One region of the Blautia sp. 210820-DFI.6.14 genome, then DNA from elsewhere that is predicted to be linked to it. Evidence: a T-box and tRNA genes for the amino acid it is inferred to sense, from the RefSeq annotation. Region 1 holds a T-box; the other regions hold tRNA genes.
The links. A T-box is a leader RNA that pairs with one kind of tRNA and senses whether it is charged. The one in region 1 lies ahead of thrS (threonine--tRNA ligase), so its partner is inferred to be a tRNA-Thr.
Positions count from the first base shown of each region.

Region 1 (10,854 bases):
AATTTCTGCCAGTTCTTTACCAGCCAGCAGGCTCAGTACTATATATATGATACCAAACATTATCCACCTCGTCATTAAATCTCGTACAGAATATATTACACTTTATACCTGCCAGAGCCTGTAAAATCGTTTTTCTCTGCTCATACGGATTTAGTATAACAAAGGAACTTTCATATAGCAAACAAACTTCCTGATTTTCACAATATTTACACTTTTTAGCTGTAACTTTTCCGGTTATCCACATGCAGATATGTATCAATTCCATCTGCCACTGCAGCCGCTACTCTTTGCTGATACAATTCTGTCTGCAATTTTCTGGCCTCTTCGGGATTGGTCAGGAAACCACATTCTACGATCACAAGCGTTCCGGGACTTCTTTTGAGCAGATAATAACTGGTATTTCCCTTGATTTCTCTTGGTCGGTCTATTTCCAGCTTTTCATTCAGGCTGCTTTGTACTGACTCTGCAAGCTTCTTTCCTTCTACAGAACTTTCATAATAAAAAACCTGCGGTCCATGCACAGATGCATCCTGCTGATAGCTGTTCTGGTGAATACTTACCGACAGCACCGGTGACTTTTCGCCGATCATTGCTATGCGACGCTGCATATCCTGTGCTTTTTTATTATTTGCTGATGCATCATAAAGTCCTTTATCTGTTTCTCTTGTCATTGCCACAGAATAGCCCCTTGTTTCAAGCTCACTTTTCAGCAGAAGTGATATCGCCAGATTGATTCCTTTCTCTTCCAGTCCATCTACACCGATCATCCCAGGATCATCCTCCCCATGTCCGGGATCTATAAGAATCAGTTTCGGAAAATTCATCTGTACTGAAACAACAGCAGCCTGTCTGGACAGCAGGTAAAAACTTACCAGCAGCAGACAGGCCATGACCATTTCCATTCTGTATTTTCTGAATTTTTTCATGCATGCACACCTCGCTGCATATTCCTTCTATGTATATGCAGCGGTGTGGCTTCTTACTACCTTACTCATACTTTACGATTTCTTTTTTCAGACGTTTCATAATCCGTTTCTCCAGTCTGGAAATATAGGACTGAGAGATTCCAAGAAGATCTGCGACTTCTTTCTGCGTCTTCTCTTTTCCGTCGGCATTGTTCAGTCCAAAACGCAGCCGTATGATCGTCTGTTCTCTTGGTGACAGTTTGTTGATTGCTTTTCCCAGAAGTGTGATTTCCACTTCATCCTCCAGTTTCCTAGAGATTACATCATCATCGGTTCCAAGAATATCCGAAAGAAGCAGTTCATTGCCATCCCAGTCCACATTCAATGGTTCATCAATAGATACTTCCATTCTCGTCTTACTGTTTCGCCGCAGATACATCAGAATCTCATTTTCAATACAACGTGATGCATATGTCGCCAGTTTGATATTCTTTACCGGGTTGAATGTATTGATAGCCTTGATCAGACCGATCGTCCCGATCGAGATCAGGTCTTCCACTCCAACTCCTGTGTTATCGAATTTTCTTGCAATATAAACGACGAGTCTGAGATTATGCTCAATCAGCAGGGATCTGGCTTCCTGCTCCTGGTCTGTTTTGAGTCTGCTGATCACATATGCTTCTCTTTTTGGCTCCAGTGGTGCCGGAAGCACATCACTTCCTCCGATATAATAAAGTTCTCTCGATCTTGAAAGAACTAATTTCTGAAAAACCTGAAACGGACGATAATCCACTCCTGCTGCCGATCTGCTCATATCCTGCCCCTCCTAATGCAATAATCTGGAATTCAATATCACTTTGTATTCCTTTCCCAAAGCAAAAGGTTCTGAAGACAATGCAAACACCGGTCCGGATACATGGATCCGCTCTCCCGGAATCTGAATACAAAGATCCTCTAATGTCACTGCCAGAATCAGCTGCACTTCCCGTCCTACGGTCTGGAAGGACAGATAGTGCGGTTTCAGGTCAGCGATCTCTGTACTTTCAATCTCCTCTGGTCTTTCTTTAAGATGCAGCAGCCTGTCTGTCAGCTCCTCACTCAGAAGACTTCGAAGTATTTCCGGATCTGCCACCGAAACCGGTGCTCCAGTCACTGTATCACACAGACGGTTTCCTGTATCATACAGACCATACGTCTCCTGCAGCTGTCCGTGATATTTCAGGGCAACCGGATAGATATGTTCTCTGGATTCTTTTATTTGTTCCATCAGGCAGATCATCAGACTTAACCCTCCATAAGTCACAGCCGCACACGATAAAAAAAACACAGCCGTCACTCTTCTGTTTTCTGATACCGCCATCCAGAAACCACCGGTCAGAAATGTCATTCCAAAGAAAAACAGTGCGGCTCCGGTCATGTGCTTCACATCCTGGATCTCATATGCGATCCATATCATGAACACAGCACAGACTACTCGAAGAACTATGGTCAGTACCCCTGTTTTTCCTGGTCGTACATAAAGATTCAGACACGCAAAAAGGGCTCCGACCGCTGCCGCTGCCAGACATCTTCGTCTGCTGTTCTTTCTCCTCAAAACAATTCCTGTAAGTCTCAGAAGAATATAATCCATCAGAAGATTCGCAGCAAACACAATATCTATGTACACTTCCTGATGCATACAAAAAGCCCCCTGCCGCCTATAGATCCTTCACTTTGGTAAGTGAACTCATTATAGGTGACAGAGGGCGCAGATTTTGTCAAAACAGCGTGTCGTATCCCAGGAACTTATCGACACAAAAAGAGGAAGGCATTTCGCCTCCCTCTGATAGGATCTTACACAGACCGATTATTTTTTCTCTTCCTCTACTTCGATCTTGCGGATTGTTTTATTTTTGATTTCTTCTTTGATTGCTGCAATGAATTCTCCGAGGTCTTTCATTCCTTCATCACCAAGGTAACGGCTTCTTACGGAAACCTTGCCCTCTTCCTCTTCTTTTGCACCAACTACAAGCATGTACGGTACTCTTTCCAGACGTGCTTCACGGATCTTGTAGCCCATCTTTTCGGAACGTCTGTCAACGGAGCAGCGGATGCCTGCTTCTTTCATCTGTGCTTCTACTTTGTCAGCATAAGCATTGAATTTTTCGGAGATCGGGATCACACGAACCTGCTCCGGACACAGCCATGTCGGGAACATTCCTGCGTATTTTTCGATCAGCCATGCAAGTGTTCTTTCATAGCATCCCATGGATGTACGATGGATGATGCATGGACGTTTCTTGTCGCCGTTTTCGTCGATATAGTACATATCGAACTGTTCAGCAAGAAGTGCATCCCACTGGATTGTGATCATTGTATCTTCTTTGCCATATACGTTCTTAGCATTGATGTCGACCTTCGGTCCGTAGAATGCTGCTTCTCCGACATCCTCTGTGAATGGGATGTTCAGTTCTTCGAGCATCTGACGGATATCTTCTTCTGTCTCATTCCATACTTCCGGCTCACCGATGTATTTTTCTCTATTATTCGGATCCCATTTGGACAGATGATAGGTTACATCTTCCTCAACGCCAAGAACCTGCAGGCAGTACTGAGCAAGTGCGATACAGTCTTTGAATTCTTTGACCATCTGGTCTGGTCTTACGATCAGATGTCCCTCAGAGATTGTAAACTGACGAACTCGTGTCAGACCATGCATCTCACCGGAGTCCTCATTACGGAACAGTGTGGATGTTTCGCCGTAACGAAGCGGCAGATCACGGTAGCTGTGCTGTTCTGCTTTGTATACATAGTACTGGAATGGACATGTCATCGGACGAAGTGCAAATACTTCTTTGTCTGTCTCTTCATCACCAAGTACGAACATTCCGTCTTTGTAATGATCCCAGTGACCGGAAATCTTGTAAAGATCGCTCTTGGCCATCAGAGGAGTTTTTGTTCTTACGTAGCCACGTTTTGTCTCCTCATCTTCGATCCATCTCTGCAGTTCCTGCATCATGATAACACCGTTTGGCATGATCAGCGGAAGTCCCTGTCCGATAACGTCTACTGTTGTGAAGATTTTCATTTCACGGCCAAGTTTGTTGTGGTCACGTTTTTTAGCCTCTTCCATCTGCTCCAGATGTTCTTTGAGTTCATCCTTGGAAGCATAAGCTGTACCATAGATACGTGTCAGCATTGCGTTCTTTTCGCTTCCTCTCCAGTAAGCACTGGAAGAAGAAAGAAGTTTGAATGCTTTTACGCCTTTTACGCTCATAAGGTGTGGTCCTGCGCAGAGGTCTGTCCAGTCACCCTGTGAATAGAAGGAGATTTCTTCGCCTTCCGGAAGGTCTTCGATCAGCTCAACTTTGTATGGTTCGTTTTTCTCTTTGAAAAATGCGAGCGCGTCTTCTCTTGATTTTGTGAAGCGCTCGATCTTTGCACCTTTTTTGATAATCTTTTTCATTTCTTTCTCGATTGCATCGAGGTCCTCACGGGAGAATGGTTCGTGAGCGAAGTCATAATAAAATCCTGTATCAATAGAAGGTCCGATAGCAACTTTAGCTTCCGGATATAAGGTCTGTACTGCCTGTGCAAGTACATGGGAAGCTGTGTGACGAAGAACAGCAAGTCCTTTTTCGTCTTTTGCTGTGAGAATGTTCAGTTCGCAGTCGCTGTCAAGAACAGTACGAAGGTCTACAACTTCTCCGTTTACTTCGCCTGCACATGCTGCACGTGCCAGCCCTTCGCTGATATCATAAGCGATGTCGATAACTGATTTTGCTTCGGAATACTCTTTTTTGGATCCGTCTTTCAATGTGATGATCATAATTTTGAACTCCTTTTTTTGAATAAAATTTTAAAGTTTTCCACAGGGACGAGTAAGTTTTTCTTTTCTATACACAAAAGTCCCTTACAATACATCTCGTATTGTAAGGGACGAATAATCTACTCGCGGTTCCACCCTGCTTGCTACATCTGCCATATGGCAGCTCAGCCACTCTTATAAGATGGTAACGGAATCACCGGACCGGATTAAGGCCACTCGGAGATGGTCTTCAACTGCTTCCCGCTGAAATACTCTCAGCAAATGTATTTCTCTCTGGAGCCTTCCACAGTTTACTCTTCTCTTCAACGTGTTTCTTTATTCTGTTACCCATTATATCCACATGATTTCGGTTTGTCAATGCCTATTTTTCATGCTGGTCAGACCAATTTGGTGTATCCGTTTAAACCTGTTTATTTAAAGTACTCTACACCAGACTCGAAAATCTTGATATCCTGCTCGCCGTAGATGTTTACAGCCACTCCGTCGCCACGGCGTTCGCTGTGTGCCATCTTACCAAGGATACGTCCGTCCGGACTTGTGATACCTTCGATGTTCATGTAGGAACCATTTACGTTCCATTCTTCGTCTGCACTGAGTTCACCGGCTGGAGTTACATACTGAGTTGCAACCTGTCCGTTTGCAAAGAGTTTTGCAAGCCATTCATCATTGGCAACAAAACGTCCTTCACCATGGGATGCAGGGTTACAGTATACTCCGCCAAGCTGTGCTTTCTGGAGCCATGGAGACTTGTTGCTTACAACCTTGGTGTAAACCATCTTGGAGATATGACGTCCGATGGTGTTGAAGGTCAGTGTCGGGGAATCTGCTTTCTGTCCGCAGATCTCACCGTATGGTACCAGACCGAGTTTGATCAGAGCCTGGAATCCATTACAGATACCAAGTGCAAGACCGTCTCTCTCGTTGACAAGCTTCATAACTGCTTCTTTGATCTTTGCGTTCTGGAATGCAGTTGCAAAGAATTTCGCAGAGCCATCTGGTTCATCACCAGCGGAGAATCCGCCTGGGAACATGATGATCTGAGCCTGGTCGATTGCTTTTGTGAAGAGTTCCACGGAATCATGGATATCTTCTGCTGTCAGGTTCTTGAATACTTTAACGTCAACCTCTGCACCAGCGCGTTCAAAAGCACGTGTGCTGTCGTATTCGCAGTTTGTTCCAGGGAATACCGGGATAAATACACGCGGTTTTGCAACTTTGTGTTTGCATACATAAATGTTTTCTGCATGGTACAGGTCATCTTTTGCCTGTTTTTCGTTGTCTTCGCCGGAAGTTGTCTTGAATACTCTTTCCAGAGTTCCCTTCCATGCTTCTTCAGCTTCTTTTTCAGTAATAACAGTATTTCCGTAAGAGAATTTACCGTCATCTGTAACTTCACCGATCAGTGTGTATGTGATGGAAAGCTGTCCGACTTTGTCTGCCGGAACTTCCATGATGATATCACCAAATCCTGGTGCGAAGAAGTCTCTTGGATCCAGGTTGTGCTCGATCTTCACACCGAGTGCATTACCGAAGGCCATCTTGGAAACAGCTGCTGCAATACCATGACGATCCAGTGCATAAGCGGAAACAACTTTTCCAGCCTGGATATCATTGTGGAGTTTTTCGTACTGATCCATGATTCCTGCATAATCCGGAAGATCATACTGATCACGAGGTGCACGGAGCCATACAAGTTTGTTTCCAGCTTTTTTGAGCTCAGGTGTGATCACATCCTGGATCTTAGCTACGTCTACTGCAAAGGAAACAAGTGTCGGAGGCACGTCGATCTCATTGAAGGTACCGGACATACTGTCTTTACCACCGATGGACGGAAGTCCGAATCCCATCTGTGCTGCATAGGCACCAAGGAGTGCGGAGAATGGCTGGCTCCATCTCTTTGGATCTTCGGTCATACGACGGAAGTATTCCTGGAATGTGAAGCGGATCTTCTTGTAATCACCACCTGTAGCTACGATTCTTGCTACAGATTCTGTTACTGCGTAAGCAGCTCCATGATATGGACTCCAGGAAGAAAGATATGGATCAAAGCCGTAACTCATCATGGTAACTGTATCAGTTTTTCCGTTCTGTACCGGAACTTTTGCAACCATGCTCTGTGTTTCTGTAAGCTGATACTGACCACCGTATGGCATAAATACGCTGCCTGCACCGATAGAACCGTCGAACATTTCGACAAGGCCCTTCTGGGAGCAAACATTGAGATCAGCAAGTGTCTCGAGCCATTTTGCCTTAACATCGACAACGTCTGGTCTTTCTTCGAAAAGGTTTCCGTCTTTGTTCGGGATCTCAACCTCTACAGTTGTTTCCTGATGTGCACCGTTGGTATCAAGGAATGCACGGGAAATGTTAACGATCTCTTTGCCTCTCCATGTAAGAACAAGGCGTGGCTCTTCGGTAACGACTGCAACCGGGATTGCTTCGAGGTTTTCTTCGTTTGCAAAGCCAAGGAATTTGTCAACATCTTTTGGATCTACAACAACTGCCATACGCTCCTGGGATTCAGAGATTGCGATCTCTGTTCCGTCAAGGCCGGCATATTTTTTCGGAACTTTGTCAAGGTCTACGCGAAGTCCATCTGCAAGCTCACCGATGGCAACGGATACACCGCCTGCACCAAAGTCGTTACATTTTTTGATGATGTAGCTGACTTCTTCACGTCTGAACATACGCTGGATCTTACGCTCTGTAGGTGCGTTACCTTTCTGTACTTCTGCACCGCAGACTTCGATGGAAGCCTCTGTGTGTACCTTGGAGGAACCTGTTGCACCACCGATACCGTCACGGCCGGTACGTCCTCCCAGAAGGATGATGATATCTCCCGGATCGGAGTTTTCACGGATAACGGCACGTCTCGGAGCTGCACCCATAACGGCACCGATCTCCATACGTTTTGCAACGTAGTCCGGATGATAAATTTCTTTGACATAGCCGGTAGCCAGACCGATCTGGTTACCATATGAGCTGTATCCATGAGCAGCACTTCTGACCAGTTTCTTCTGCGGAAGTTTACCTTTGAGCGTTTCTTTTACGGATACAGTCGGATCAGCAGCACCTGTCACACGCATTGCCTGATATACATAAGTACGTCCGGAAAGCGGGTCGCGGATTGCACCGCCAAGGCAGGTAGCAGCACCACCAAATGGCTCGATCTCTGTCGGATGGTTGTGTGTCTCATTCTTAAAGTTGATAAGCCACTCTTCCTCTTTGCCATCTACATCTACCGGTACAACAATACTGCAGGCATTGATCTCATCGGATTCTTCCTGATCAGCCAGTTTTCCTTCGGATTTGAGTTTTTTCATTGCCATCAGAGCAAGATCCATCAGGCAGACAAATTTGTCATCACGGCCTTTGTAGAGAACTTCTCTGTCAGCAAGGTATTTTTCGTATGTTTTTACGATTGGTTCTTTGTAGTCACCTTCATCGAACTTCACGTCTGTAAGTTCTGTGGAGAATGTGGTATGACGGCAGTGATCAGACCAGTAGGTATCGAGTACTCGGATCTCTGTCATGGAAGGATCACGTTTTTCTTCGTTTTTGAAGTAGTTCTGGATATGCTGGAAATCTTTAAATGTCATTGCAAGATTCAGGGAGTCATAGAGGGCTTTGAGATCTGCCTCGGACATTTCTTTAAATCCGTCAAAAATCTTGACATCTTCCGGTTCCGGGAATACGGTAACCAGTGTTTCCGGTTTTTCAAGTCCTGTCTCACGGGAGTCTACCGGGTTGATGCAGTGATGTTTGATCGCATCAAATTCTTCATCTGTTACATTTCCTTCTATTACATAAGTTGTTGCAGAACGGATGATCGGCTGTGAATCTCCATCGAGAAACTGTACACACTGTACAGCGGAGTCTGCTCTCTGGTCAAACTGTCCCGGAAGATATTCTACAGAAAAAATCTTTGCACCTTCTGCAGCTTCAAATTTCTCAAGATACAGAGCATCTACCGGTGGCTCTGCAAATACAGTTCTGCATGCTTTTTCAAAAACTTCATCTGAAATATTTTCTACATCATAACGGATCAGCACTCTTACATTTGTTGCGGATTTAATTCCGAGATAGCTGCTGATCTCATGCTTTAATTCTTTTGCCTGTACGGCGTAGGCTGGTTTCTTTTCTACATAAACGCGTCTTACGTTGCTCATTAGAAACTCCTTTCCTTTGTGCATTATGTTATTATGTACTTGTCGAATTACTGAGTTTATAGTATCATAAGAATCATCATTAGTAAAATTAATATATCTTATATCTTTTATAAGTTATACTAATTTATGCTTGCAACTCTCTTTGAAAAGGAAGTCGGATCCTATGGATATCAATCTTGAATTATATAAAGTTTTTTATTATGTTGCTACTACTCTCAGTTTCTCTGAAGCATCCCGTGAACTTTTTATCTCACAGTCTGCAGTCAGCCAGTCCATCAAAACACTGGAAAAAAAGCTGAATCACACACTTTTTATCCGCAGCACAAAAAAAGTCCTCCTTACCCCGGAAGGAGAACTTCTGTTGCAACATGTAAAACCCGCAATACAGATGCTGGATGAGGGAGAATCCCTTCTTTCCGGCGACAATATGCTCAAAGGTCAGCTCCGCATCGGTGCCAGTGATACGATCTGCCGCTATTATCTAATTCATTACCTCCAAAAATTCCATCAGGAATTCCCGGATGTCCGGATCAAAGTCACCAACAGTACTTCGATCGGCTGTGCAGAACTGCTGGAAAAAGGACAGGTTGACCTGATCGTCTGCAACTCTCCGAATTCCCGTCTTGGCAATCATATGAATGTAAAAGTCCTTCGTGATTTTCGGGATATTTTTGTCGGAAATCCCGACTGTTTTTCTCCCGAAGAGATACCATGTGAACTCAAAACACTATTAAAACAACCTATTCTGATGCTTTCTTCCAAAAGTACCACCAGTGAATACCTGCATCAGATGTTTGCAACACATGGGCTGAATCTGTTGCCGGAAGTCGAACTGAACAGCAATGATCTGTTGATGGATCTTGCCCGCATTGGTCTTGGCATTGCCTGTATTCCGGATTATATGCTAAACCCCGACGATTCACTGAAACCAATTCCTCTTGCAGATCCACTCCCCCCCAGACAGCTTGTCCTCGTTCAGCATGACAGTCTTCCACTTTCCCAGGCTGCTGAACGATTTCTTGATATGTTCTCATAACGTAAAAAAGTCCCGACAATCAGGAAATTTATGATTCCATAACTGTCGGGATTTTCTTGTCTGCGGTTTTATTCTGGCATTACTTCTACTGCTTTTGTGATATATTCGTTATCGATCTGATCAAATGCTCCGCTGTCTGCTTTGGATGCATACTCCATATCGATCGGCATCTTGCCTACGACCGGTACATTCAGTTCTGCTGCAATTTCCTCAATATGGCTTTCACCAAAGATCTTGAGTTCCTTGCCGCAGTCTGGACATTTCACATAACTGTAGTTTTCTACGATTCCAAGTACCGGGATCTTCATCATTTCAGCCATATTATAAGCTTTCTTTACAATCATCTTCACCAAATCCTGCGGGGAGCTTACGATCACGATTCCGTCAACCGGAAGGGACTGGAATACAGTAAGCGGCACATCACCTGTTCCCGGAGGCATATCTACAAAGAGATAGTCGATCTTGTCCCAGACAACATCTGTCCAGAACTGTTTTACCATGTTTGCAAGAACCGGTCCTCTCCAGATAACCGGAGTATCTTCCGTTGGAAGAAGAAGGTTGATGGACATAACCTTGATTCCGTTTGCTGTCTCCATCGGATAGATGCCGTTGTCATCTGCCTGGGCAGCGCCTGTGAGGCCGTACATCTTTGGAATGGAAGGTCCGGTGATGTCAGCATCCAGAATACCTACTTTGTATCCTTTGGCTGCCATTGCATTTGCAAGGGAACCTGTAACGAAGGATTTTCCTACGCCGCCCTTACCGCTGACAACGCCGATCACATGTTTTACATCTGAAAAAACATTCTGTTCTGCCATAAAATTCTGCGGATTACTCTTTTCTTTGCTTGCGCATCCCTCGCAGCTTGATTTGCCGCAGGAACCGCTGTTACTGCATTCTGCCATTTCTATATACTCCTTTGATTTCCGGTCATAC
Region 1 covers NZ_JAJCKS010000019.1:580-11,433, reverse strand. The annotation lists gene LI112_RS12800 (hypothetical protein) at 1-60, opposite strand, end outside; gene LI112_RS12795 (N-acetylmuramoyl-L-alanine amidase) at 216-926, opposite strand; gene sigE (RNA polymerase sporulation sigma factor SigE) at 988-1,719, opposite strand; gene LI112_RS12785 (sigma-E processing peptidase SpoIIGA) at 1,732-2,583, opposite strand; gene thrS (threonine--tRNA ligase) at 2,752-4,713, opposite strand; T-box leader at 4,817-5,028, opposite strand; gene LI112_RS12775 (phosphoribosylformylglycinamidine synthase) at 5,124-8,882, opposite strand; gene LI112_RS12770 (LysR family transcriptional regulator) at 9,046-9,918, shown strand; gene LI112_RS12765 (Mrp/NBP35 family ATP-binding protein) at 9,987-10,823, opposite strand.

Region 2 (10,854 bases), on a different contig from region 1:
CTCCAGGCTTTCATCATTCAGAAACAGCGTAATCTCTGTACCAACTGTTGTTCTGTCCCCATCCTGCATATCATATTCTGTACCACCATCGCATGTCCAGTGTACTGCTGTTGCACCTTCTTTAAAAGAAAGAGTATCAATATGCACTTCATCTGCTACCATAAATGCAGAATAGAATCCCAGACCGAAATGACCGATCATCTGGTCATCCGTTGTTTTATCTTTATACTTCTCCAGAAATTCTGTTGCACCGGAAAATGCGATCTGTGTAATATATTCCTCTACTTCATCAGCAGTCATACCAATACCATTATCGATAAATTTCAAAGTCTTTGCTTCAGAATCTACAACGACCTGCACTGCCGGTTTATAATCATCCGGGAAAGCATATTCTCCCATCACTTCAAGTTTCTTTAATTTTGTAATGGCATCGCAACCATTGGATACCAGTTCTCGAGCAAAAATATCATGGTCAGAATACAGCCATTTCTTTATGATAGGAAAAATGTTTTCACTGTTAATTGATAAATTTCCGTGCTTTTCAGCCATATTATCCACACTCCTTAGATTCTTTTTTTTCGTTTTTCTATATACTAATCCCCTTTTTTCCAAAAGTCAAGAAAAAAATTAGCACTCATTTTAAATGAGTGCTAACAAAACTTTTATCGTTTTTCATTTCTTTTTTATTTTTTGTTTTTCTTTTTGTAAAATACCACTCCGCCAATCGCACCTGCCGCAATGATCAGGATACATACAAATGGAAGGATTGGTGTATTATCACCTGTTTTTACGGAACTCTTTCTGTTCGCTGCAGGTGTAAGATTTGTTCCAGGAGCAGTCACTTTGGCTTTTGCGATGCTGAAAGATACCTGTCTGGTATCCATTGTTCCTGTTGCTTTCCAGCTGCTTCCATCATACTGCTGCTGTACAAAAGCAACTTTCAGCGTATAATCCCCACTCTGTGCCAGTCCAAAAGACGCAGTATATGGTGCGGCGTTCCAGACATTTGTATTAATGACTGTCCAGCTCTGCGGAACATAACGGGTGTCTCCTTTTTTCGGAGAATTATTATCCATTCCAGCACCAACTGCTGTAAAGGAAATCTTTGTCTGTGTAGTATAAACTCCATTTACATCAATGCCTGTAATCTTATTATTCTCTGCAGATGCAACTTTTGCACTGTATGCATTTACGCTGACTTCCACAGAAGTAGCAAGACTGATCTTATTATCATTATCCACTCCGGAAGGTAACGTCACGGTACCGGATACGGTAAATTTCTGAGCATCTGTACTGGACTGCTTATAAGAAGCTTCTTTCACATTCCATGAAACTGCTGCTTTCATACTTCCTTCTGTTGTTTCAATCACTACAGTAGATGGAAGTTTCAGCGAGGAAGCATCCTTCTTCGTTCCATTTGCAAGTCCGGTAACTGCTGCCGGCTGTTGGATCTTCGTAAGAACTGCATTTCCCTTCACAACCTGAAAATTCACTGTAACCGATTTATCCAAAGATGAAGAAATCTTAAGATTCTCTGAATAAGCGCCCACATCAAGTCCGGTCTTAGGCTGCACTGTATAAACAGCAGTTGATCCCGGTGCCAGTGTAAGCTGATTAACAGAAACCGTAAAATTTGTCAGTGCCGGCTGTTCCAGTGTTTCTGTCACATTTCCATTGTTCGTGACCATGAACTCCCGTGGTGCAATCTCACCATATCCCTGCTTTGCAGTTGTAAAATCGAGCATTGATTCAGATACATTCAGAGAAGGATCTGATGGATTTACTGTAACTGTCGCAGTGATCGGAATGCTCTTTCCATTTGTAGCATCTGTAATCGTAAATGTTTCTGTATAAGGAGTCGCATTCGCTGTAAGATTGATCTTTGGCTGAATTGTAAATATAGCCTTATCTCCGCTCTTAACAGTCTGTGCCTGCCAGGTAATATCAAAATACTGTCCCTGGGCTGCGCCTGTACTGCTGACTGCATCAGACAGAACAGCATCTGCATTTCCTTCATTTGTCAGTGTGATCGTCTGAGGCGCCGGAAGTTCTGTATATCCATCTACCAATGTTCCAAAGTCAGGACCATCTTTAGGATCGCGTGTAACATTGCTCACTGCCGGAGCAGGTATCGTAACATTCACAGGAACTATGATCTTATTATCGCTGTTATTCTTATCCGCGAACAAAATATTATCCGGATAAGGAGTATCTGTTACCAGATTTTCTGCCGGTGTAACTGTAAATGTCGCACTTTCACCAGCCGGAATCTCCTGTTCGGAAGGATCTATTGTCACTGCAGGCGCCGCACCTGTTGAAGAAGCAGCTACTTTCACTGCCTGTGCGGAATTATTTTTTACAGTGATCTGCTGGCTTTCTGTAGATTTAAATGTCAACCCGGACTCTGCAACAGTATCATCTACTGCCAGTGTAACTTCTGTTGTGGTACTTCCATTATTTCCGCCATCTGAAGTGTTCGCATCATTCGAAGGATCTGTTGTACTGTCCGCCGGAGTTTCATCACCTTTATTCTGATCATCTGCTGTCGGATCTGATGTATTTCCTGTATCTGTTTTCTGATCATCCTGTCCGTTGCCGTTCTGTGCATCATCCTTTGCTGCCTCGACTGTCATCTTTGCTTCAAACGAAACTTCTACACCTTCTTCACTGGTATATGTGATCGTATCATCATACTCTCCTGCTGCTATCCCGGCACGCGGTACGATCCACAGCTGCTGACTGCTATTCTGTTCCATTGGATCTGAAATATCCTGAACCATAAAATGTTCCGGACTGATATCTGTAAAATTCAACGTAGTATTGCCGGTATTCGTTACCGTTACATACTGTGCCTGTATACTGTCTTCCTGACCGGAAATCACAGTTCCAAAATCTACAACTTCAGAATTTCCATCTCCAATGACGATACTTGCATCTGCTGTTGGAGTTTCCGTTTTTCCCGTATCGTTGTTTTCCTGAGAGTCCGCAGTATCTGCTGCATCATTTGTCTGTCCATATGTGCCGTCTTCTGTTGCTTCCGGAATACCATCCACAGATTCAGAACCTGCACTTTCACTCTGCTGCTTCTCTTCATCTGTTGTAGCAGCGGGAATGCCTTCTATATTCTCAGTTCCTGCCTGTGTAGAATCCTCCTGATAGGTTGTGTCTGTATCCTCGGACACACCAGTCTGTGTTGTTTCTTCTGTATCAGCAGAAGCATCTGTATTCTGAGACTGTTCATTTTCTGTTTCTTGTGCAGCCTGCTGTTCAGCAGTATCTGCAGCGGCAGCCTTTTCTTCTGCTGCTTTTGCCTCCTGGCCAGCAGCAATCTGCGCATCTATTACTGTATCTGATACAACTTTCAGACTTCCGGTATAACCATTTTCTTCTTTGCCGGTGACCGTCAGGACAATTTTGGAACCAATATCATCCTGTGTTACTGTATAAGTCTTGTCTTTTCCGAGTTCTTTCAGTTCAGGCTTCTCCCCTGCTTTCTCTATTTCCTCATCCTCAACTGTTTTTCTCTCCCAGAGATAGGCAACATCATCCTCCGTCACTCCCTCTGGCTTTACTTCTTTAAATTCCGCACTCAATGTTCTGCCTTCTGCTGCAGTTCCCTGAATCTTCAATTTACCATCCAGTGCTGGAATTTCTGCTGCAAACACTGTTGCAGGAATCATCGACAATGCCAGAAGCACCGACATAATGACTGCAAGAATTCTCTCTTTCCGCATGATTCATCCTCCTTTTAGATTTGTTCTGTCCTGATTTATTTCTTATAGAATTCGACTTTAACTTTTCTTTAATTCTTTGTCGGTATCTATACCCCGTCTCCTGTAAAAAATTATAACACAGGTTTTTTATCGAATGTAATTTGTATTTTACAGAACTGTTACATTACCACATTGTTCCTCTACACAAAAATATCCCCGGTCATATTACTTATCGACCAGGGATATACGTCTTTTTTATGAATTTTCTTATCCTTCCACGATCAGATAGCCACCGGATGGAAGTGTAAAAACTTCACATGCTTCTTCCAGTTCCTCATCAGACATTCCACTGACATCTGCTCCTGCTTCATCCAGATACTTTCTGACTTCTTTGATATTTTTTACTTCAACAGCCATGCAGTCTTCCAGAAATTCCTCCGCTTCTTCCACAGTCTCAGCTACCGGTTCATCATAAAGTCTGCCTTGTTCTTTCAAAAAAACCTCAATACTCTCTTCTGTATACATTATTTCAATACCTCCTCAATGTTTCCTTTCGCCGTAATCAGCTTTTTTAGTATTGTCTCAACTCTCTCCGTTTCATATGCCGCTGCCTGTTTTACTCCATCTTTGGCATGTGCCATTGCGAAACTGTACGGAACAGATTTCAGCATGGCAATATCATTGTATTCATCGCCAAACACGATACATTCTTCCGGTCTGATTCCCAGAATCTCCTGATATTTTTCAACGCCTTTTGCCTTATTGGTATCAAAAGGAATAAAATCCACCCATGCTGTTCCGGAAGTCACAACTGTACATTTGTCCCCAAAGCGTTCATTCCAGTAATGAATCGTATCGTCCTGCAGTCCGCCTCTTTCATATACTGCCAGTTTCATACACGGTTCCGTGATTTCTTCAAAGCTATTGATTTCTTTGCAGACATTTCCAACGACATTGATCATCAGATCTCTGAAATGTTCTGTTTTCGGTCTGATATAGTAAAAATCTTTCGTGGAACAGGTAAATTCTGATCCTTCTTTGTCATAAATACTTTCTGCGATTTCACGGACCAGCTCCTGTTCAAAACTGTCCTGATAAAGAACTTTTTCATTATACACAGCAAGAGCGCCATTTTCGCTGATAAACGCCATATCATCCACTACTGGCCGGAACATTTTTTTCATATTTGCATACTGACGTCCACTTGCAGCCACAAACAGTATTCCCATTTTTTTTAACTGTCTGATCAGTGGGAAAATTTCTTCCGGAAGGCTCTGCGCCCCCTTAAAAAGTAAAGTTCCGTCCAGATCACTTGCAACAAGTTTAATCATTTTTCCATTCCTCGCATATATATAATAAATCCTGTGGTTTCTCAGCTACTTTTTCCGCACCATTACTCTCCAGTTCCTCACGGTCACGAAATCCCCAGAGTACTCCTACCGTATGCATTTTTGCAGCAGTTCCTGTTTCCATATCTGTTTTGGTGTCACCTACATACATACACTCTGATGGAGATACGCCAAATTCTGACGCCGCTTTCAAAGGACCATCCGGAGCTGGTTTTCTTCGTATTGAATCACTCTGTCCGATCACAAAGTCAAAATACCCATCAAACATCTTCTCTATTACTTTCACAGCTGCCACATGTGGTTTGTTCGAGCAGACTGCCAGCTTCATTCCACGTTTTTTCAGCTCCTTCAGCATTTCTTTAATGCCTTCATATGGTACAACTTTGTATAATGGATCTTCATCAAATTTTTTTCTGTAAATCCTGCGAACTTCTTCATAATGTGTCAGTTCCGGATCACCGGCATCTTTCAGACAGCGGCGAATGAGCATATCCGCCCCTTCCCCACTGTAATATTTAAAGTTTTCCACCGGCTGTGGTTTGAGATTCATACTCTTTAAAATCTCATTTGCCACATAAGCCATTGACTCCAGTGTATTTGCCAAAGTACCATCCAGATCAAAAATACAAGCCTTTATCATTTGTTTATCCCCTTAATTCAATCCCATGTTTCTTCATTTCATAAAAAAGTCTGCCAACCGGCAATCCCACTACGTTCGTATACTCTCCCCGGATTTCTTTCACATAAATGCCAAATCCGCCCTGAATACCATAGCTTCCGGCTTTGTCCATTGGTTCACCACTCGCAATATAAGTTCTGATTTCCTCATCGGAGACCGGGTAGAAAGAAACATCTGTACTCTCAGAAAATGAGATATTCTCCCATTTTCCATTTTTCTTTATCAAAACTGTTACCCCTGTATATACCTGATGTATATTTCCCTGAAGCATTTTAAGTGTCTTAAATGCATCGGACTCATCGACCGGTTTTCCGAGGATTTCATTATTATAAGAAACAATTGTGTCTGCTCCGATCACAACCGTCCCCTCTTCCATATCAAAATTCAGTGCAACTGCAGTTGCTTTCTGTTCCGACAACTCTCGAACGATTTCTTCTGGTTTATCCGAAGTAATCTTTTCCTCTCCGTCAGCTGCGCATACCTGAAAAATAACACCGGCTGCCGCCAGAAGCTCTCTGCGTCTTGGTGAAGCAGAAGCAAGTATGATTTTTCTCATATAATATCCCTTTTCTACTGTTTTCTGTTTGTGTAAATCAAAGCATTTACTTCTGTAACAGTATACCCTGTCACCTAACATCGTGCAACCGTGAAAATGTAAAAAAAGTCGGCACCAATTCCCATATCTGCAAGGAATATATGCCAACTTTCATTTTTGCAAAAAAATAAAGCTGCTGACGGGAATCGAACCCGTGACCTCCGCCTTACCAAGGCGACGCTCTACCGACTGAGCCACAGCAGCATTTCCATAAGCGGACATTTCTGTCGCTCACAGTTGATAATATTAACAGAAAAAGCATACCCTGTCAACAGGCAATTTGTTTTTTTTGCCTTTGTGTTTTTTTACATTTATTTCTCGATATTTTTCTCTTGAAATCTTTTAAATCCGGCGTTTTTATGATATGATTAACCTTTAAAGAAACATTCAGGAGGGAAAGAGATGGAAAACGAAACCGTTTCTAAAAATTTTATTGAAAACATCATTGATAAAGACCTTGCAGAGGGTGTTTATGATACCGTACACACCCGCTTCCCACCGGAGCCTAATGGATACCTCCATATCGGACATGCCAAATCCATTCTTTTGAATTACGGACTTGCCCAGGAATACAACGGCAAGTTTAATATGCGTTTTGATGATACAAACCCTACAAAAGAAAAAAGTGAATTTGTAGAATCTATTAAAGCTGATATCAAATGGCTTGGTGCTGACTGGGAGGACAGACTTTTCTTTGCTTCTGATTACTTTGGACAGATGTATGAAGCAGCCATCAAACTGATCAAAAAAGGAAAAGCTTATGTCTGTGACCTGACTGCCGATGAGATCCGCCAGTACCGTGGAACTCTGACAGAACCTGGAAAAGAGAGCCCGTACCGTAACCGTTCTGTTGAAGAAAATCTCCAGCTTTTTGAAGAAATGAAAGAAGGCAAATATGCCGATGGAGAAAAAGTTCTTCGTGCCAAGATCGATATGGCATCTCCTAACATGAACATGCGTGATCCGGTCATCTACCGTGTTGCTCATATGACCCACCACAGAACCGGCGACACCTGGTGCATTTATCCAATGTATGACTTTGCTCATCCGATCGAGGATGCTATCGAGGGAATCTCACACTCCATCTGTACACTGGAATTCGAAGACCATCGTCCGCTTTATGACTGGGTCGTTCGTGAGCTGGAATACCCACATCCGCCGAAACAGATTGAATTTGCGAAACTGTATCTGACCAACGTCGTAACAGGTAAACGTTATATTAAGAAACTGGTTGAAGACGGAATCGTAGACGGATGGGATGATCCACGTCTTGTTTCCATCGCAGCTCTTCGCAGAAGAGGCTTTACACCGGAATCCATCAAAATGTTCGTAGATCTCTGCGGTGTCTCCAAAGCAAACAGCTCCGTAGACTATGCAATGCTTGAGTACTGTATCCGTGAAGACCTGAAATTAAAACGCCCTCGTATGATGGCAGTTATGGATCCAATCAAGCTCGTGATCGACAACTATCCGGAAGGACAGGTTGAATATCTCGATGCTCCGAATAACATGGAAAACGAAGCACTTGGAACCCGTAAGATTCCATTCAGCGGTGAATTATATATTGAACGCGATGACTTCATGATCGATCCACCACGTAAATATAAGAGACTTTTCGTTGGTACAGAAGTACGTCTGATGAATGCTTATTTTGTAACCTGTACAGGATATGAAGCAGATGATGACGGTACAGTACGAGTTGTACATTGTACTTATGATCCGGCAACAAAAGGCGGAAACGCTCCGGACGGACGTAAAGTAAAAGGAACGATTCACTGGGTAGAAGCTACAAATGCCAAAGAAGCAACTGTACGTCTTTACGAAAACATTGTAGACGAAGAAAAAGGTGTATACAACAAAGAAGATGGTTCTCTGAACGTAAATCCAAACTCTCTTACAACTGTCACTGCTTATGTTGAGCCGGCTCTTATGGAAGCAAAAGTCTATGACAGTTTCCAGTTTGTAAGAAACGGATTCTACTGTGCAGATATTCATGATTCTAAAGAAGGTGCTCCGGTATTTAACCGTATCGTATCTCTGAAGAGTTCTTTCAGACTTCCTAAATAAACACAACTATTTCAAGAGAGGCAGACCATAAAGGTCTGTCTCTCTTTTTAACATAAAAAACTGCCGTCCTACAAATGCAGTGCATTCATAAAACAGCAGTTCTACTTATCCATGAAGGATTATTTATTCCTCTTCTGTATCTTCGTCTTCTTTTTCTTCTTGGATCACTTCTTCAACAGCCTCTTCTGCATCTGCTGTTTCAGCAGTTTCTTCTACTGCTTTCTCTACAGCTTCTTCTGCTTCATCCCAGGATGCAAAATCTTCGCTTGTTTCTTTCTTTTCTTCTTTCTCAGCAGTTTCTTCTTCGCCTGCCTCATCTTCGAAATCATCATCGAAGTCATCAAAATCATCTAACGGATCTTTCTTCAGTACAAGTGCTGCGATAGCTCCTGCCGCAGCGGCAGCTACCGCTCCAACTGCTACATATCCCCAATATTTATTGATCTTTGCCATATTATGCTTCTCCTTTCATACTTTCATATCCAAGAGAACTCTCTTTGATATTCCAATGTGATATTGTTATAATATTACTACTTTTATCCAAAAAAGGAAAGGGAAAAGTGTTTCTGTGCATAACAGAACATCACTTTTGTACAGGTGCAGAAAAATTGCGTATTTTTCCACGGATACGCTGCAGCGCATTATCAATTGATTTCGGTGTTTTTCCCATAATCTCTGCAATCTTCACATACCCGTATCCCCGGAGATAATAATCCAGGACTTTATTCTCCATCGGACTTAAAACTTTCGTGATCTCGCGTTCCAGAGTTCTTGTACTTTCCTGATCAATAATAAGTGCTTCCGGATCTTCTGACCAGGATCCCTCGAGATGATCAGACTCATTCTCATCACTCAATGAAACATACGAATTCAGCGGCTGATGCTTTTGTCTGTTGGAATTTTGAACTGCACTGTAAAGCTGCCGGTCAATACACAGACTCGCAAACGTACGAAAAGAAGTTTCTTTATCTGCCTGATAATTCTGAATTGCCTTAAAAAGACCGATCATGCCCTCCTGAATCAGGTCATCTGTCTCTCCCCCGATCAGGAACATGGCTCTTGCCTTTTTGCGGACAAATTCTTTATATTTTTCCATCAGGTAATCCGAGATTTCTGTCTCTCCTTCTCGCAGCCTGACAATCAGTTCCTCATCACTGTACTGGTCATAACGGCCCATATAAGTTTCCCCTTTATTTACCTGCTTTTGCCAGTCGCTGTCTTACAATCTCATATGCAAGGACCCCTGCTGCCACAGAAGCATTCAGAGAATCTATATCACCTTTCATTGGTATGGATGCAGTAAAATCACATGCTTCTCTTACCAGACGGCTGACACCTTCTCCTTCATTTCCGATCACAAGTCCCATTGGTCCTGTCAGATCAAGGTCATACATAGTCTCACCACCCATATCCGCACAAACAAACCAGATGCCTTTTTCTTTAAGTTCTTCAATTGTTCTTACAATATTTGTCACCTTGGCAACTGGTGTATAATTGATCGCACCGGCGGAAGTCTTTGCTACTGTAGAAGTCAGTCCCACTGCACGTCTTTTTGGAATGATCACTCCATGCGCTCCTGCAAGATTTGCGGTACGGATAATTGCTCCAAGATTATGCGGATCTTCCACATTATCCAGGATAATAAGGAACGGTGCCTCACCTTTTTCCTCTGCTCTTGCAAGAATTTCATCCACGGTACTATAATCATAAGCAGCAACCTGCGCAATCACGCCCTGATGTGCATGCGTCTCACTGAGCTGATCAAGTCTCTCTTTGCTTACATAGTTAATAATGGTGTCTGTCTTTCGTGCCTCTCTCGCGATCGTTCTTACCGGACCATCCTGACAGCCATCCAGAATAAAAAGCTTGTCTACGCATTTGCCAGAACGGAAAGCTTCCAGCACCGCATTACGTCCTTCTATCTGTTCACTCATAATATGTCCTCTCCGATTCCCATACGGACCAAAGTGAGCATCCGTGTGTAATCCTCTTTCAAATATAAATATCCCATCAGAGCCTCAAATCCTGTTGCTCTGCGATAATCTGCCATCGTCGCATGTTTCGCCATTGTCGGAGAATGTGCATTACGCCCTCTCCGATAAACACTCAGTTCTTCCGGTGTCAGTTCCTCTTCAATGACTTCCATGATCGCAGACTGTGCTCCAGCCTTTACGAGACTGCTCGCTTTTTTGTGAAGACGGTTTACCGGACAATTTCCCTTCTTAACAAGTATTGTCCGAATAATAAGTTCATAAACTCCATCTCCGATATATGCCAGTGTCAGCGGAGAATAACTCCGCAGATCCTGGTCTTCCAAATGAAACAGTTCCTTCAGCTGTATCAGATTCGTTTCCATTTTACGCCCTCGCGAGTGTCTTTCAGCTCAATCCCCTTATCCAGGAGCAGACCTCTGATCTCGTCAGCTCTTGCAAAATCTTTAGCCTTTCTGGC
Region 2 covers NZ_JAJCKS010000029.1:8,676-19,529, reverse strand. The annotation lists gene htpG (molecular chaperone HtpG) at 1-549, opposite strand, end outside; gene LI112_RS15280 (hypothetical protein) at 684-3,734, opposite strand; gene LI112_RS15275 (hypothetical protein) at 3,981-4,238, opposite strand; gene LI112_RS15270 (HAD family hydrolase) at 4,238-5,044, opposite strand; gene LI112_RS15265 (HAD family hydrolase) at 5,037-5,702, opposite strand; gene LI112_RS15260 (nucleoside triphosphate pyrophosphatase) at 5,707-6,297, opposite strand; tRNA gene LI112_RS15255 (tRNA-Thr) at 6,468-6,540, opposite strand; gene LI112_RS15250 (glutamine--tRNA ligase/YqeY domain fusion protein) at 6,739-8,403, shown strand; gene LI112_RS15245 (hypothetical protein) at 8,527-8,856, opposite strand; gene sigH (RNA polymerase sporulation sigma factor SigH) at 8,987-9,580, opposite strand; gene rlmB (23S rRNA (guanosine(2251)-2'-O)-methyltransferase RlmB) at 9,594-10,337, opposite strand; gene LI112_RS15230 (Mini-ribonuclease 3) at 10,334-10,759, opposite strand; gene cysS (cysteine--tRNA ligase) at 10,744-10,854, opposite strand, start outside.
Region 2: it has a tRNA-Thr gene. The T-box ahead of thrS (threonine--tRNA ligase) is inferred to sense a tRNA for this amino acid. The anticodon was not compared.

Region 3 (10,854 bases), on a different contig from region 1:
AAGACAGAGACGAATCCCACGGTTGCCCATGATAGGATTGGTTTCCTGCGGAATATCCAGATACGGAGCCTGCTTGTCTGCTCCAAGATCCGCAGTACGGATCACCGCAAGTCTCTCACCCATTGTCTCTGCTACTTTTTTATATGCACGGAAAAGTTCATTTTCTCTCGGATAATTTTCTCTTCCAAGATACTGGAACTCACTTCGCAGAAGCCCAATTCCCTTGGCGCCATAAAAAAGGACACTGCTCAGATCACTCATATTTCCAATATTGGCATAAAGACCAATATTGCTGCCATCCTTTGTTTCATCTTTCTGTGCCTTCAGTTTCAGAAGTTCCTCTCTCTCTCTTCGATCCGCTTCCAGACGAATCTCATATTCTTTCTGGATTTCCGCATCCGGGTTAAGATAAAAAGTTCCTGTATAACCATCTACGATTGCTGTCTTTCCATCCCACTCATCATCAGCTGCAACATCGACCAAAGTTGGAATTTCCATTGTTTTCGCCATAATTGATGCATGAGATACTGCTGAACCATGATGCATGACCACAGCCAGAAGTTTATCCTTGTCCATTTCCATAATCTCAGTCGGCGACAATGCCTCCGCAACCAGAATCACAGGTTCGTCCCCAAGATTAATACGGATGGCTGCACCACCCAGTATCTGGATCAGACGGTTGGAAATCTCCTGCATATCATTGATTCTTCTTCGAATGACCGGCTCTTCCAGATGTCGGAATGTCTCAACCAGTTCATCTCTGTTGATCATAACTGCATAAGCAGCATTTACCTTTTCATTGGCAATGCTGCTTTCAATTGCATTCTGGTAACTTTCAGATTCCAGAAGTTTGATCTGGCGCATGAAAACGCCGGCCTCCTGTTCATTCAGAAGCCGACTGGCTTCATACAGTTCATTCAGTTTCTGAACTGCCTGAATCCGGGCTTCCTGAAAATTACTGATTTCTTTTTTTATGTTGCTGACCAGACACTGACGTATCTGGTATTCCCCTCTGCTGTAATACAGTATCTTGCCGATGGCTATTCCTGAAAAGGTAGCAGTACCTTTATAGATTTCCATCCTGCTTCCCCCTTATTTTATCAGTCGCAGGCAGCTTTGAACTCTGTCCAGTTCTTATTGTAAGCTTCTTCTGCTTCTGCGCTGATATTTTCTACTGCTGATCCCTCTGTTACGGAATCCGGTACTACAAGGTCCTGATTCTCAAGCAGGGAATCTGCTGCTTTGTTTGTGCAGTAGTATCCGATATAATCGAAACATTTTGCTGCATTTTCCGGCTGAAGAATGTAATCCATGAACTGATATGCCTCATCCTTGTCCGGTGCCTGGCTCGGAATGAACATTCCCATTACACCAAATCCAAGACCTTCTTCCGGATATACGACTTTAAGGTCCGGATTTTCCTGAAGGGCGGCTGTTACCTGTGAAGTGTACAGGAATGCAACACTTGCCTCTCCGTTCAGAAGAGAATCCTGTGTATTGTCATCCTGAATCAGACGAACATTCGGTGCAAGCTCCAGAAGTTTCTCACCTGTTTTAGCGATATCATCTGTATCCTGATCATTGAAATCCTGACCAAGTACAAGGTTTGTGATACCATTGATAACACGATAGTTTGCAGTCAGTGCAATGCTATCTTCAAGTGACGGATCCCAGAGATCATTATATCCCTTGATATCAATATCTACCATATCCGGATCATATACGATCAGCGGAATACCTGCTCCATATGGTGCAGTATATTCATCGTTCGGATCATAGAACTGTCCCTGATACAGCGGGTTGATGTTGTCCCATCCGGATAATTTGGATGTGTCCAGTTTCTCTACAAGACCTTCCTCGATTGCTGTCTGGATAATATAATCATCTGCAACAACAACGTCATAGTCTCCACCTTTTGCCATGGAAAGCTTTTCCAGCATGTTTTCATCAGTGTCGAAATTGGAATATACCACTTTTATTCCAGTTTCTTCTTCAAAACCATCCAGTACTTCCTGTGGGAACATGTTTTCCCATGTGTAGAGTACAAGCTCTTTGGAATCTGCACTTACAGACACGCTCATAGCCGGAATGACCATTGCTGCACATAATGCGCATACTACTAATTTTTTCATAGCCTTCTCTCCTCTTGTCTTTTATTATAAACTCTTCATGAAGCCTATGAATTTAAGTATAGCCTACTTTGACTTCATTGAAAAGAGTTTATTCATTGTTTTTGCTATTTTTGACTTTTTTGGTCCTGATTATTTAGTTCTATGTTTTGTCAGCTTTCCGATCAGGTTATAAACCAGAAGGATCAACAGCGTAAACACCAGCATGATCGTGCAGAGAGCATTGACCTCCGGCGTAACACCGGTCTTGATCTGGGTATAGACCTTAATCGGCAAAGTTGCCAGACGTGGTCCGTTGATAAAGATACTGATGACGACATCGTCCATGGACATTGCAAACGCCAGAAGGGATCCGGACAACACCGCCGGCATGATCAGCGGTAAGATGATGTCCCAGAATGCCCGGAAGGGACCGGCTCCGAGGTCTCTCGCTGCTTCCTCAAGCGACGGATCCATGCCCGCCAGTCGTGCCTTGACTTCCATCAGTATATATGGCACACAGAAAACGGTATGACCGATCAGTAATGTCAGCATACCAAATGGCAGATTCATCATATAGAAAAATGCCATCAGTACCATACCAAGGATGATCTCAGGGATCATCAGCGGTAAAATAGAAATATATTCCAGAATCCCTTTTGTCTTCCAGTGGATCCTGGAAAGTCCTACTGCACCCAGGGTGCCGATCACAGCAGATACCAGGCAGCTCACCACACCCAGAAAAAGGCTGTTTCCCAGCGCTTCCAGCATGGCATCATCATGAATCAGCTCCTGATACCATTTCAGTGAAAATCCTGTAAATCGAACAGGAAGTTTTGATTCATTAAAGGAAAATACGATAACTACCGCAATCGGCAGATACATCAGTACAAAAATCAGTCCAAGATAAAACCCGGAGAGCTTTGAATTCTTTTTTTTCATCCCACACCCTCCAATTCTTTTGCATTTGTTACTTTTCGATACAGCATGATCATCAGTGTTGTAAGGATCATCAGGACAACTGCCAGCGCCGCTGCAAACGGCCAGTTGTTTCCTTTTGTCATCTGTTCCTGGATCAGGCTGCCGACGAGAACGATCTTATTTCCACCAAGAATATCAGCAATAAAGAACAAACCCATGGACGGAATAAATGTCAGAATCACACCGGATAACAGCCCCGGCAGTGTCAGTTTAAAAGAAACCGTCCAGAAAGCTTTAAAGGGGCTTGCTCCAAGATCTCTTGCCGCTTCCACCAGTGACCAGTCCAATTTTTCTGCGCTGGAATATACAGACAGGATCATAAATGGAAGAAGCACATAAGTCATACCGATCACGATTGCCGGATAGCTGTACAAGATACGCAAAGGTTTCTCGATCAGTCCAAGGCTCTTAAGGGCATGATTCAGAAGCCCCTTTGTCTGTAAAATGATCATCCAGCCATACAGACGAATCAAGGAATTGACCCAGAACGGCAGCATCAGAAAGATCATAGCACGTTTTTTCCACTGTTCAGAAAGCTTCGCCATAAAGTAGCCAAACGGATAACCGATCAGACAGATAATGATCGTACTGGTCACAGCAAGCTGGAAAGAACCGGTGAATGTTTTCATATAGACCGGATCAAGAATTTTTTTATAATTTGCGAGTGTAAATACCCACTCCACACCATGACCTGCTTTTGGCTGTGCAAAGCTTAATGCCACCATATAAAGCAGCGGGCCTGCAACAAAAATGATCGTAAAGATATACAACGGCAGGATCATCCAGACAGAGCCGGATTTATGTTTCTTCATACTGCCGCCCCGCTTTCTGTCTCAGACGGTAGATCAACCAGAACCGCATTCTCAGCATCAAAATGACAGGTAACTTTCTGTCCCGGCTGCACACCGGCATCAATTCCATGTCTGTTTGCAATAACTTCTGTTCCATCTGCAAGCTTCAACACAACACGAAGAAGTCCGCCTGCAAAACTTTTTTCAACAACAACCGCTTCCATACCACTCTGGCAGGTCTCATCAAAAATCATATTCTCACTGCGGACAGCCAGCGTCACTGGTGTACCCGGAGCAATTTTTTTGCATTCTGCCACAGCAGAAACAATACTGCCTGCAAGTGAAACTTTGAGAATATCTGCTTCTGTTTCCTGCGCAGTACCTTTTAAAATATTGGCATTTCCAACAAAAGTCGCCACATAACTGGTTTTTGGATGATTATAGATCTCATCCGGTGTCCCAATCTGTTCAAAGGTTCCTTTATTCATGACAGCAATACGGTCGGACATGTTAATTGCCTCTTCCTGGTCATGCGTAATATAAATAAAAGTAATTCCAAGCTTTTTCTGTAACCTCTTCAGTTCAAGCTGCATGGCACGGCGCAGCTGCAGATCCAGTGCTCCCAACGGCTCATCCAGAAGCAGCACCTTCGGATTATTGACCAGCGAACGGGCAATTGCCACACGCTGTCTCTGTCCACCGGAAAGTTCTGACGGCTTTCTCTTCTCGTATCCTGGAAGCTGTACCAGTTCCAGCATCTCAGATACTCGTTTTTTAATCTCTGCTTTTGGTATCTTTTTTAATTTCAGTCCATATCCAATGTTATCCGCCACTGTCATATGTGGAAATAACGCATAATTCTGAAATACTGTATTTACATCACGTGCTTCCGGTGCCAGTGCTGTGACATCTTTTCCCTCCAGATATACCTTGCCGGAATCCGGTGTCTCCAGACCTGCTATGATACGCAGAGTTGTCGTCTTTCCACATCCCGAGGAACCCAGAAGTGTAATAAACTCCCCCTTGTCGATAGAGAGACTGATTTCCTTCAGAACCACTTCATCTTTTGAAAACGACTTCCTGATATCTTTTAATTCCAAACATTTTTCTGCCATTTGTCTTTTGTCTTTCCTCCTGCTGTTTTATTGTATTCCTGCATTCAGCAATTCCTTACATTTTATTCTATCGTATTCTTCACATACTGAATGTAACTTTCCTTATTGAATACTGGTGTATAGCTTTTTGTAATCTTTTTTGCTTCCTGTCCGCCATTCTTAAGAAGTTTATATACAGTCAGTGCCAGAAGCTTCGCCGGTAAAATATAGGCTTTTTCCGGATCTGTGATCTTGAAATCTGCCCCATGAAGTTTTCCTTCAAAACCCTTGAATGTAAAATTCACAACCGGAACAAGATGGCTGAGATCTCCTACATCCGTGCAGGCATTATTAAAATCACCTTTCTGTACTGTACGATAATTCAGTCCAAGATCATCCGCCGCCTCGATCAGTGCGTTATCTGCTGCTCTCGGGATGATCGGCATATAACCCTGAAGCTTCTCCATTTCTATTTTTCCACCAAAAGCATAGGCTGAACCGGCATACGCACGATTTACCATATCTGTAATCTCACAAATCTTGTCAAGCGATGCTGCACGAACCTTCGTCTCAACAATTGCCTCGTCTGGCACACTGTTGATCACATCGCCGGCCTTCCGGATCACATTATGAAGTCGAACATGATCTTCTTCACGGAAAGTCTCACGCATCAGTCCCATCATTTGAATTGCACTTGTCGTTATACTTAAAGCATTGACACCATTCCATGGGTCAATAGCTCCATGTGCAGCCTTTCCCCGCACCGTAACACGCTCTGCACTGTAGCCATTACAGGCCGGATTCCCAAGATAAAAATCTTCTTCAACAGGAACCATATGCACATGCGTCGTTAACGCAATGTCCGTATCGTCGAAGACACCTGTGCGAATCATCTCGCTTTTACCGCAACAGAACTCAATGCCTTCTTTTTTTAATCTGGCACGTTTGTCTGCATCAATGTACTCCTCTGCAGGAACTGCAAGAAAATTCACAGTTCCCGCAAGACATTTCTGCACATCCGGATCTGCCATTGCGATCGCACATCCGATCATTGCCGCCATCTGTGCATGATGACCGCAGGCATGTGCCACGCCTGTTACCGGATTCGCATTGGGATGGGAATGACATCCAATCGCATCCAGTTCTCCGATCACAGTCAGGGAAGGACCTTCTTTTATACTTTTCGTTCCCTTCACACCGGTACGGGCAAGATGTTCTGTCACTTTATATCCTAAATTCTTCAGAACTTCTGCAGTCTTCCCGGCTGTACGAAATTCTTCATATCCAGGTTCCGGATGCGCTGCAATATCCTCAGCAAATGCAATGATCTGATCTTTATGTACATCAATCAGCCGCAAAATACGCTGTCCGGTTTCATCTATCATAAAACTCATCTCCCTCTGCCACTTCTGGATGTTATCTGCTTCATTCAGACAACTTGACAGAATGGCACTTTAACAAGTTAACGCGTTATACAAATACTATATTCATATTCTCATATCATAACATAAATCTCACTCATTGCAAGTACTGAAAATAATGCAGGGGAAAACAAAATTTTTCTTGCATTTTATCAAAAATACGCTATAATATATTTTGTGTCTGAACACAAGCTGAAATAGCTCAGTTGGTAGAGCACTTCACTCGTAATGAAGGGGTCGTGGGTTCGAGTCCCATTTTCAGCTTTCTTTTTTTGCCCAAAAATGCCGCCAGATTCTATTCTGACGGCATTTCTATTATACTGCAATATCTTTTTTTACTGTTTTTCTGGAAACGGTCTTTTTTTCACCGGTTTTCTTCGCTACTGTTTTCTTTACAGCTACTTTTTCTGCAGCAACCTTTTTTGCACTTTCCTTCTTCGGTGCTGTCTTGCGGGCGGTCTTTTTGGCAGTTGTCGGTTTCTTCGCTGCTACTGCCAGTTTCTCCGGCTTTTTGCCCGGTGTGCAGGAAAAAACAGCCACACCCAGTGCAGGAAGCTTAAAGGTAACAGAATATTCTCTTTCATCACAATCTGCCCGTTTGCAGGTTTTTGCCCTTACGTTTACTATTCCCTGTCCGCCATATTCTTTGCGGTCACTGTTGAAGATCTCTTTGTATTTTCCGTAGAATGGAACACCCATCTGATAATTCTCATATGGAACTGCAGCAAAATTACATACCGCAAGAAGTGTTTCTTCAGGGTTTTCTGTTTTGCGAAGGAATGTCAGGACATTTTCTTCATATTTCATAAGCTGGATCCATTCAAATCCTTCATAATCATTATCCATGAGTGACAATGCCGGCTGAGAGACATACATCTCATTCAAATCGTGGATAAATCTCTTCATTCCATCCGTAAGCTCTTTGTCCGGTGCCATCATTTTGCAGCCTGGATGCAGCATCATGTAGGAATATGCAGCCCGGATCTGGCTCAGTTTCTGTAACTCATCACCTGGAAGTTTTGCCATAAAACTCTTCTGATCACCGGTTTCTCTGCTTCCAAGCGGAAGAACAAAGTGTTCGCAGTAAGTGTACAGCATAGAAAGTGTCAACTGATCATGTACATACTGACGCTCGATCGGATCTTTGGAAAGGTAATTCAGAAAATCTCCAGCCCAGTTGTTATTCCATTTATAAGAGAAACCAATATTGTCATCCTCAACACTTCCAGTAAGTTCTGACCAAAGACCATCTTCCTGCGCGATCGTAATCGTTCCTGGAAGCTTCTTTGCCAAAATAGAATTAAGATGTTTCAGCAATTCTACAGCTGCAAGATTTTCATTGGTTCCATAAATATTTGGTCTCCACTGTCCATATTCTCTGCCAAAGTCAAGATACAGCATAGAATCCACATCATCCAGTCTTAAACCATCTGCATGATAGAATTCCAGCCAGTAAAAAGCATTTGCCAGAAGAAAATCTTTGACCATCGGACTTTCAAAATTGAATAAAAGAGTTCCCCACATCGGATGAATAGCCATTGATGGATCCGGATTTTCATATAAAGGTGTTCCATCAAACTGTTCTAATCCACCCTCAGTTCTTGGAAAATGCGAAGGTGTCCAATCCAGGATCACACCAATATTTTCTTTATGAAGTTCATTTATTAACTTCTGAAAATCTGCCGGTGTTCCAAATCTGCGATCTGGTGCATAATATGCAAATGTACTGTATTCTCCAGCTTCATCATCAAGATATTCCATTACCGGATGAAGTTCCACATGTGTATATTTCAGATTTTTAAGATATTTAACAAGCTCGGCAGCATTTTTCCATTTGGAAAGACTGGTCTCATAAATAGAAATCGGCTGTTTACGATCGCTGAATCTTTCACGATCTTTCATCCAGGCTTCATCATCCCATTTAAACCCACGAAGATCTGTAACAACAGAGGCCGATGCCGGAGGAACCTCCGTACAGGCAGCATATGGATCCGATTTAAGCTGTACTGCACCGCCTTTTAGTTTTATTTCATATTTATAGATTTCACCGGCTTTCACACCTGGAATAAACAATTCAAAAATACCAGACATAGGCATACGATGCATCATATGGCAGCGACCATCCCAGTTATTAAAATTGCCTACTACGCTGACACGGAGTGCATTTGGTGCCCAGACTGCGAATGCAGTTCCTTCCACACCATTAATTTCCATCGGATGAGCCCCAAGCTTCTCATATGCATGATAAAAAACACCTGCACAGAAAGCTTTTTCTTCTGCTTCTGTAATCTGTCCCGGAAATGCATAAGGATCCGCAAATGTCCTGGTTTCTTTTCCTCTGGTAATGCGATACTGATATGCCGGGATCTTTCTTCCCGGAATCATTGCCGCAAAGTAACCGGCATCATCCTGTTTCTCCATCTCATATGCCTTTTTATCTACAAGAACTTCTGCCTTCTCTGCATCCGGAAAAAATCCCTGGATCAGAATACCATCTGCAGTAAGCCGAGGCGCCATCAGATCTTTCGGCGATGCTTCTTCTGCATAAACAACTGCTTCAATCTCCGGCCAGTCCATATATTTATATACTTTGCTTTCCATAATTCATGCCTCCATTCTGAAATACAATTCTCAAATTGCATTCCTTTGTTTTAGTTTATCATTTTTTTGTATAAAAATAAAGAATATACCGAAATTAGTTTGACAAAAAGAGTTCTCTACGATAAATTGAATATATCAAAGAACATATGAAACAAGGAGGTCTTTATTGATATGGAAAAAAGACAATTTGATGTAACAGCTCTTGGCGAGCTTCTTATTGACTTCACTGAAAACGGTTTCAGTTCCCAGGGCAACCCTCTTATGGAAGCCAATCCGGGTGGAGCCCCATGTAATGTTCTTGCCATGCTGGAACGTCTTGGAAAAAGAACTGCTTTTATCGGCAAAGTCGGCAAAGATATGTTCGGAAATCAGTTAAAATCAGCGGTTGAAGAGGTCGGTATCGACACACGCAATCTGATTCTGGACGAAAAATATCATACCACTCTTGCCTTTGTTCATACATATCCGGATGGTGACCGTGATTTTTCTTTCTATCGAGATCCAGGTGCAGATATGATGCTCACTAAAGACGAAGTTCAGAAGGAACTGATTGAATCCTCCCGCATCTTCCATTTCGGAACACTCTCTTCTACTCACGAAGGTGTACGTGAAGCTACCCGCCATGCGATTGAACTTGCCAAAGAAGCCGGATGTATCATTACCTTTGACCCTAACCTGCGTCCACCTCTCTGGAAATCCCTGGATGATGCCAAAGCTGAGATTGAATACGGCATGTCCAAATGTGATGTTCTCAAAATCTCCGATAATGAAGTAGAATTCATGTGTGGTACAACAGATTATGATAAAGGTGCTGCTATGATCCAGGAGAAATACAACATTCCGCTCATCCTTATCACACTGGGTAAGGATGGAAGCCGTGCATACTATAAAAATATGCGAGTAGAAGCAGCTCCATTCCTTCAGGAAAATACAATAGAGACTACCGGTGCCGGAGATACTTTCTGTGCAAGTACTTTAAATTATGTACTTGACCACGGCCTCAATGATCTCACAGAAGAAAATCTGAAAGAACTTCTTACTTTTGCAAATGCTGCTGCATCTCTCATTACCACACGAAAGGGTGCACTTCGCGTTATGCCAACCCGCGAAGAAGTCGAAGCTTTTATTGAAAGCCGCAAATAATTTTTCAAAACTTTTCTAACTGAATATACAAAAGGTCCCGGACGATTTTATCTGAATCATCCGGGACTTTTTTCGATTTTTATTTGATCACGCGAACCTTAGATACACCTTCAATTGCTTTTAATTCATCAAGTGCTTCTTTAGATGCTGCACTTTCCAGATCAATGATCGTATATGCATAGCTTCCACGACTCTTATTTGTCATATCTGCAATATTCAATCCTTCACTTCCAAGGATCTTGGTAAACTGACTGATCATATTCGGGATGTTTTTGTGACAGATGGTAATACGTCCAACTGCTATACATGTTCCCATGTCACAGTTTGGGAAGTTTACAGAGTTTTTGATATTTCCGTTTTCAAGGAAATCTCTGACTTCTTTTACAGCCATTACTGCACAGTTTTCTTCAGATTCCGCTGTGGATGCACCAAGATGTGGTGTAACGAGGATTCCTGGTCTTCCAGCCACAAGCGGATTTGCAAAGTCTGTTACATATTTCTTAACCTTACCACTGTCAAGAGCTTCGATCAAAGCTTCTTCATCAACAAGAAGGTCTCTTGCAAAATTCAGAAGAACGACACCCTCTTTCATCTTTGTGAAAGCTTCTTTGTCGATCATCTTACGCGTATTATCTGTCAGCGGTACATGGATCGTGATATAATCACACTGGCTGTAGATTTCATCCAGAGATTTGCTGTGTTTGATGGTTCTTGA
Region 3 covers NZ_JAJCKS010000008.1:62,328-73,181, forward strand. The annotation lists gene ptsP (phosphoenolpyruvate--protein phosphotransferase) at 1-1,080, opposite strand, end outside; gene LI112_RS08415 (spermidine/putrescine ABC transporter substrate-binding protein) at 1,101-2,132, opposite strand; gene LI112_RS08420 (ABC transporter permease) at 2,262-3,050, opposite strand; gene LI112_RS08425 (ABC transporter permease) at 3,047-3,901, opposite strand; gene LI112_RS08430 (ABC transporter ATP-binding protein) at 3,898-4,995, opposite strand; gene LI112_RS08435 (amidohydrolase) at 5,058-6,359, opposite strand; tRNA gene LI112_RS08440 (tRNA-Thr) at 6,587-6,659, shown strand; gene glgB (1,4-alpha-glucan branching enzyme) at 6,711-8,996, opposite strand; gene LI112_RS08450 (carbohydrate kinase) at 9,168-10,139, shown strand; gene LI112_RS08455 (phosphoglycerate dehydrogenase) at 10,219-10,854, opposite strand, start outside.
Region 3: it has a tRNA-Thr gene. The T-box ahead of thrS (threonine--tRNA ligase) is inferred to sense a tRNA for this amino acid. The anticodon was not compared.